2 regions of the Pseudomonas sp. Seg1 genome follow, and region 1 is predicted to be linked to the other one. Evidence: predicted binding sites of a transcription regulator. Region 1 holds the regulator's gene; the other holds the start of a gene.

Evidence for each region. Region 1 encodes sigma-54, which starts transcription at its own class of promoters, with help from an activator protein. Its sites were predicted from a motif close to ANTGGCATNNANNTTGCTNT; they were not measured.
Region 2: flgB (flagellar basal body rod protein FlgB) is a predicted target of sigma-54. The motif match lies at 1,868-1,887, and genes of this name have one in related genera.

Annotation. Positions count from the first base shown of each region.
Region 1 is NZ_AP021903.1:1,063,645-1,067,050, forward strand. It holds gene ptsN (PTS IIA-like nitrogen regulatory protein PtsN) at 1-47, opposite strand, end outside; gene hpf (ribosome hibernation-promoting factor, HPF/YfiA family) at 59-367, opposite strand; gene KI231_RS04530 (RNA polymerase factor sigma-54) at 441-1,934, opposite strand; gene lptB (LPS export ABC transporter ATP-binding protein) at 2,121-2,846, opposite strand; gene lptA (lipopolysaccharide transport periplasmic protein LptA) at 2,846-3,391, opposite strand; gene lptC (LPS export ABC transporter periplasmic protein LptC) at 3,378-3,406, opposite strand, start outside.
Region 2 is NZ_AP021903.1:4,889,374-4,892,779, reverse strand. It holds gene KI231_RS21970 (chemotaxis protein CheV) at 1-687, shown strand, start outside; gene cheR (protein-glutamate O-methyltransferase CheR) at 734-1,561, shown strand; gene flgB (flagellar basal body rod protein FlgB) at 1,928-2,335, shown strand; gene flgC (flagellar basal body rod protein FlgC) at 2,339-2,782, shown strand; gene flgD (flagellar hook assembly protein FlgD) at 2,798-3,406, shown strand, end outside.

The DNA of each region.
Region 1 (3,406 bases):
TTCACCAGGGAACGGCCGGGGGTCAGGATACTTTCAAGTCGGATCATGGAATGGGGGGTTATCGACCGGTGGCGCCCTGTAGCAGGCTCTGGGTCTTTTCCTTATGCTTTTTGAGTTGTTTATCCAGCTTGTCGGTCAAGGCGTCGATCGCCGCGTACATATCGGTATGTTCCGCATTGGCGACCACTTCGCTGCCGGGTATATGCAAGGTGGCTTCGATTTTCTGCTTCAGCTTTTCGACGCACATCGTGACTTGCACGTTGGTGATCTTGTCGAAATGTCGTTCCAGTCGTTGGAGTTTTTCCTCGATGTAGGAACGCAGAGGTTGGGTCACTTCCAGTTGGTGTCCACTGATGTTGACTTGCATACAGCTTCTCCTTCGTTGCCAGTGCATAAAGCGGCAGGCTGGATAGCCTGCCACTGGAACGCTGTAACGTGGCTTACATCAACCGCTTGCGTTCGCTCGAAGGCGCGATCCCTAAGGACTCGCGGTACTTGGCGACGGTGCGGCGAGCCACCTGAATGCCTTGTGCCTCCAGTAAACCAGCGATCTTGCTGTCACTCAACGGCTTTTTCTGATTTTCCGCCGCAACCAGTTTTTTGATGATCGCGCGGATCGCCGTGGACGAGCATTCACCGCCTTCGGAGGTGCTGACGTGGCTGGAGAAAAAGTATTTCAGTTCATAAATACCACGCGGGGTATGCATGAATTTCTGTGTGGTCACCCGGGAAATCGTCGATTCATGCATGCCGACCGCTTCAGCGATGTCATGCAGGACCAGCGGCTTCATGGCTTCGTCGCCGTATTCCAGGAAGCCGCGCTGATGCTCGACGATCTGGGTGGCCACTTTCATCAGGGTTTCGTTGCGGCTTTGCAGGCTTTTGATGAACCAGCGAGCTTCCTGCAACTGATTGCGCATGAAAGTGTTGTCGGCACTGGTATCGGCGCGACGCACGAAACCGGCGTACTGGGCGTTTACCCGCAGGCGTGGCACTGACTCCTGATTCAGCTCGACCAGCCAGCGCTCGTTGTCCTTGCGCACGATGACGTCCGGGACGACATACTCGGCTTCAGTGGATTCGATCTGCGAGCCTGGACGCGGGTTGAGGCTCTGCACCAGTTCGATGACCTGACGCAGCTCGTCTTCCTTGAGCTTCATGCGGCGCATCAATTGGCTGTAATCACGGCTGCCGAGCAAGTCGATGTAGTCGGTGACCAGGCGCTTCGCTTCGGCCAGCCAAGGGGTCTTGGCCGAGAGCTGACGCAGTTGCAGCAGCAGGCATTCACTGAGGTTGCGGGCGCCAATGCCTGCCGGTTCGAATTGCTGGATGCGGTGCAGGACGGCTTCGATCTCGTCCAGTTCGATGTCCAGTTCCGGATCGAACGCTTCAAGAATCTCCTCGAGGGTTTCGTCCAGGTAGCCCTGATTGTTGATGCAATCGATCAGGGTCACGGCGATCAGTCGATCGGTGTCGGACATCGGTGCGAGGTTCAATTGCCACAGCAGGTGACTTTGCAGACTTTCGCCAGCGGAGGTGCGGGTGGTGAAATCCCACTCGTCGTCATCGCTGGTTGGCAGGCTGCTGGCACTGGTCTGGTAAACGTCCTCCCAGGCCGTATCGACCGGAAGCTCGTTGGGGATACGCTCGCTCCAGTCGCCGTCCTCAAGGTTATCCACCGTTGGGGCGGTTTCCTGATAGGAGGGTTCCTGGATCTCGGTGTTGGGCTTCTGTTCGGCGTTGTCGGCCAGGGGATCGGAGTTGTCGAAGTCGTCGCCTTCTTCCTGGCGTTCGAGCATCGGATTGGATTCCAGGGCCTCCTGGATTTCCTGTTGCAGATCCAGGGTCGACAATTGGAGCAGGCGGATGGCCTGTTGCAGCTGCGGTGTCATCGTCAGCTGCTGGCCCATTCTCAAGACTAGCGATGGTTTCATGGCAGGGGCTTAACACCTTATTCGCCGGCGCTATGCGCCATCCACTACAGGGCGCCGGAGCGCCAAACTTAAGCAAATTATATGCCTGAAACTGAAGTGTTTGCCTAGAGCGCTGTAACAATTAAAGCGTATTAAATCCTGCTTGAATCGATACAGCACCCGGGCGGCTCACCGGGCACTTTGCGCTTACAGGCGGAATTCGTGGCCCAGATACACTTCCTTGACCAGATCGTTGGCCAGGATGGTCGCGGAGTCACCCTCGGCGATCAGTTGACCGTCGTTGACGATGTAGGCGGTTTCGCAGATGTCCAGCGTCTCACGCACGTTGTGGTCGGTGATCAGTACACCGATGCCCTTGGCCTTGAGATGGTGGATGATCTGCTTGATGTCGCCGACCGAAATCGGGTCGACACCGGCGAACGGTTCGTCGAGCAGGATGAATTTTGGCGCAGTCGCCAGAGCGCGGGCGATTTCCACCCGGCGGCGTTCACCACCCGACAGGCTCATGCCGAGGTTGTCGCGGATGTGGCTGATGTGGAATTCCTGCAGCAGGCTTTCCAGCTCTTTGCGACGGCCGGCCTTGTCGAGCTCCTGACGGGTCTCGAGGATGGCCATGATGTTGTCGGCCACCGACAGTTTGCGGAAGATCGATGCTTCTTGCGGCAGATAGCCGATACCGGCCTTGGCGCGGCCATGCATTGGCTGGTGGCTGACGTCCAGATCGTCGATCAGCACACGACCCTGATCGGCCTGTACCAGGCCGACTATCATATAGAAGCAGGTGGTCTTGCCGGCGCCGTTCGGGCCGAGCAGGCCGACGATCTGGCCGCTGTCGATCGACAGGCTGACGTCACGCACGACCTGGCGGCTTTTATAGGCCTTGGCCAGGTGCTGAGCTTTCAGAGTTGCCATTACTGGGTTTTCTCGTCGGTTTTCTTCTTCGGCTGGATCACCATGTCGATGCGCGGACGCGACTCGGTGACCTTGCTGCCGGTAGCGCGACCGGCGCTGGCGAGTTTCTTCACGGTGTCATAGACGATTTTCTCGCCTTGAGTCGTGTTGTTGTCCTTGTCGACAACCTTGGCCTTGTCGATCAGCACAACGCGGTTTTGCGCGGCGTGGTACTGAATCGTCACGCCCCAGCCCTGAACAGGCTTGGTGTCGCCAGCGGTCTGCAGTTGTTCGAAGTAGGCGAGGTTGCCCACCGAGGTCACCACGTCGATGTCACCGGTCGGCGTGCGAGTGATGGTCACGGTGTTGCCGGTAACCTTCATCGAGCCCTGAGTGATGATGACGTCGCCTTTATAAGTGGCAATGCCATTCTTGTCGTCCAGTTGGGCGTCGTCGGCCTGGATGCGGATCGGCTGTTGCTGATCGTTCGGCAGAGCCCAGGCGCTCACGCTTCCCAGTGCTGCGCCCAGACTGAGCAAAATAGGGAGGGTTTTAACGAGCCTCATACTGTCCTCTTACGT
Region 2 (3,406 bases), 2.8 Mb from region 1:
GCGTTGAAAGACAAGAAAAACCCGTTCGTGATCATCACGGAGTACAACACCAAGACCCAGGGTTTCCTGGTCCGCTCGGTGGAGCGCATCGTCAACATGAACTGGGAAGAGATTCATCCACCACCCAAGGGTACCGGTCGCGATCATTACCTGACCGCTGTGACTCGGGTGGACAATCAGTTAGTCGAAATCATCGACGTCGAGAAAGTGCTGGCGGAAGTCGCACCGACGCCGGAAGCGATTTCGGTCGGCGTGGTCGATGTCGAGACCCAGACCAAGGCGTTGTCGCTGCGGGTGCTGACGGTCGATGACTCGTCGGTGGCGCGCAAGCAGGTCACGCGTTGCCTGCAGACGATCGGCGTCGAAGTGGTGGCGTTGAACGACGGCAAGCAGGCGCTGGATTACCTGCGCAAGTTGGTCGACGAGGGCAAGAAGCCGGAAGAAGAGTTCCTGATGATGATCTCCGACATCGAGATGCCGGAGATGGACGGGTACACCCTGACGGCGGAGATCCGCGGCGACGCGCGCATGCAAAAGCTTCATATCATCCTGCATACTTCGTTGTCCGGGGTATTCAATCAGGCGATGGTCAAGAAAGTCGGTGCTGATGACTTCCTGGCCAAATTCCGTCCTGATGACCTGGCATCCCGGGTAGTCGACCGGATCAAAGCAGCAGATATCAGCTAGGGGCCTTTTGCCCCTGGCGGTCAACACGATTTAAGAGGCGGCATCATTGTCTACGGGTAATTTGGATTTCGAACAGTTCCGGGTATTCCTGGAAAAAGCCTGTGGCATTTTGCTCGGTGAAAACAAGCAGTACCTGGTCTCGAGCCGTCTCAACAAACTGATGGAGCAGCAAGGCATCAAATCCCTGGGTGAGCTGGTACAGCGCATCCAGACCCAGCCGCGCAGCGGTTTGCGCGAGCAGGTGGTCGATGCCATGACGACCAACGAAACCCTGTGGTTTCGTGACACCTATCCGTTTGAAGTCTTGAAGAACAAGGTGCTGCCCGAGGCGATCAAGGCCAGTCCCAACCAGCGTCTGCGGATCTGGTCGGCGGCGTGCTCGTCGGGTCAGGAACCGTATTCGCTGTCGATGTCGATCGACGAGTTCGAGCGCAGCAACCTCGGTCAGTTGAAGATGGGCGTGCAGATTGTTGCGACTGACCTGTCCGGCCTGATGCTGACCAACTGCAAGACTGGCGAGTACGACAGCCTGGCGATCGGTCGCGGTTTGTCGCCGGAACGCCTGCAGCGTTACTTCGACCCGAAAGGGCCGGGGCGCTGGGTGATCAAGGCGCCGATCAAGAATCGGGTGGAATTCCGCTCGTTCAACCTGCTCGACAGCTACGCAAGCCTGGGCAAGTTCGACATCGTGTTCTGCCGCAACGTGCTGATTTACTTCTCCGCCGAGGTGAAGAAAGACATCCTGTTGCGCATTCACAGTACGTTGAAGCCGGGCGGTTATCTGTTCCTTGGCGCTTCCGAAGCGCTGAACGGTTTGCCGGATCATTACCAGATGGTCCAGTGCAGCCCGGGGATCATTTACCAGGCGAAGTGATTGCATCGGCAACACAAAAAACGGGAGGCCCTAAAGGCTTCCCTTTTTTATGCCTGGCGTTCAAGCCGGAATCACCGCAAAACCCTGTGGGAGCGGGCTTGCCCGCGATAGCGTCGTGTCAGTCGATTTAAATTAACCAGACATACCGCCATCGCGGGCAAGCCCGCTCCCACAGGGTTCAGTGTTGGCTGATAGAACGTAGGCAAGCGGCAGAAAAGCGGCATGCGGCGGAAACCGGTTGCCGCTTTTCTGGCATTGCCGCTTTGCCGGCACCGCGCAAACCCCCGGTTTTCGGGCGTTTCTCGCATTGGCACGGCGCTTGCTAAAGCTCAGTTACGAAAAACCGGTCACCCGAAGGTTCCCGACATGAGCATCAGTTTCGATAAAGCGCTCGGCATTCACGAAAAGGCTCTTGGCTTCCGCGCCCAGCGTGCCGAAGTCCTGGCGAACAACATCGCCAACGCCGATACCCCGAACTACAAGGCTCGGGATCTGGACTTCTCCAAAGTGCTTGAAGCACAGACCCAGAAGAACGCCAACGGCACCATCGCCCTGAACATGACCAACAGCCGTCACATCGAGGCTGAAGGTCTGGGCAATGGCGACGAATCGCTGCTGTATCGCACGCCGATGCAACCGTCGATCGACCAGAACACCGTGGACGCTCAACTGGAACAGTCGAACTACGCGGAAAACGCCGTTGGCTTCCAGGCCAGCTTCACCCTGCTCAACAGCAAATTCAAAGGGCTGGTGTCAGCCCTGCGCGGAGAGTAATCCATGTCCCTGTCCAGCGTTTTCAACATTGCCGGCAGCGGCATGAGCGCACAGACCACGCGTCTGAACACCGTGGCCTCGAACATCGCCAACGCCGAGACCGTCTCGTCGAGCATCGACCAGACCTATCGCGCCCGTCACCCGGTGTTCGCCACCATGTTCCAGGGTGGCCAGAACAGCGGCAGCAACTCGCTGTTCCAGAGCCAGGATGCCGCCGGTCAAGGCGTGCAGGTGCTCGGCGTGGTCGAAGACCAGAGCAACCTCGAAGCGCGTTACGAGCCGAACCATCCGGCCGCCGACGCCAAGGGCTACGTCTACTACCCGAACGTCAACGTGGTGGAAGAAATGGCTGACATGATTTCCGCGAGCCGGTCGTTCCAGACCAACGCCGAAATGATGAACACCGCCAAAACCATGATGCAGAAGGTGCTGACCCTCGGTCAGTAATAAGGGGCGACTGTCATGAGTGTTACCGATTCCACCGGCACCCTGAGCCTGAAGGACATCCTGGCGAACTCCTCGAAAAAAACGAGCAGTACGACCACGGGTGGCATCGCCTCGGCCACCAACAGCGCCACTGGCGGCAAGGCGCTGGGCAAGGATGCGTTCCTGCAACTGCTGGTTACCCAGCTGAAAAACCAGAACCCGCTCGATCCGCAAGACAACAGCGCGTTCGTTGCGCAGTTGGCGCAGTTCAGCAGCCTGGAAGGCATCACCACGCTGAACTCCACCGTGAGTGGCCTGGCCGGCAACTACAACTCTTCGCAAGCGTTGCAGGCATCTTCGCTGGTGGGTCGCAACGTGATCGTGCAGACCAACAGTGCGCAGCTCGATGATCCGAGCAAAGGCCTTACCGGTTCGTTGAACCTGTCGACGTCCATCGCTGGCGGCACCGTGACCGTTACCGACAAGGATGGCAAAGCCGTACGCGTCATTGATCTGGGCAGTCGCGCGGCCGGCAACGCCAGCTTCACCTGGGATGGCAAGGACAAGGACGGCGCGCTGGTGCCTGCCGGAACTTACACCTTCAAGGCCAGTGCGCCGATCAATGGCACCGCGACGGACCTGGCG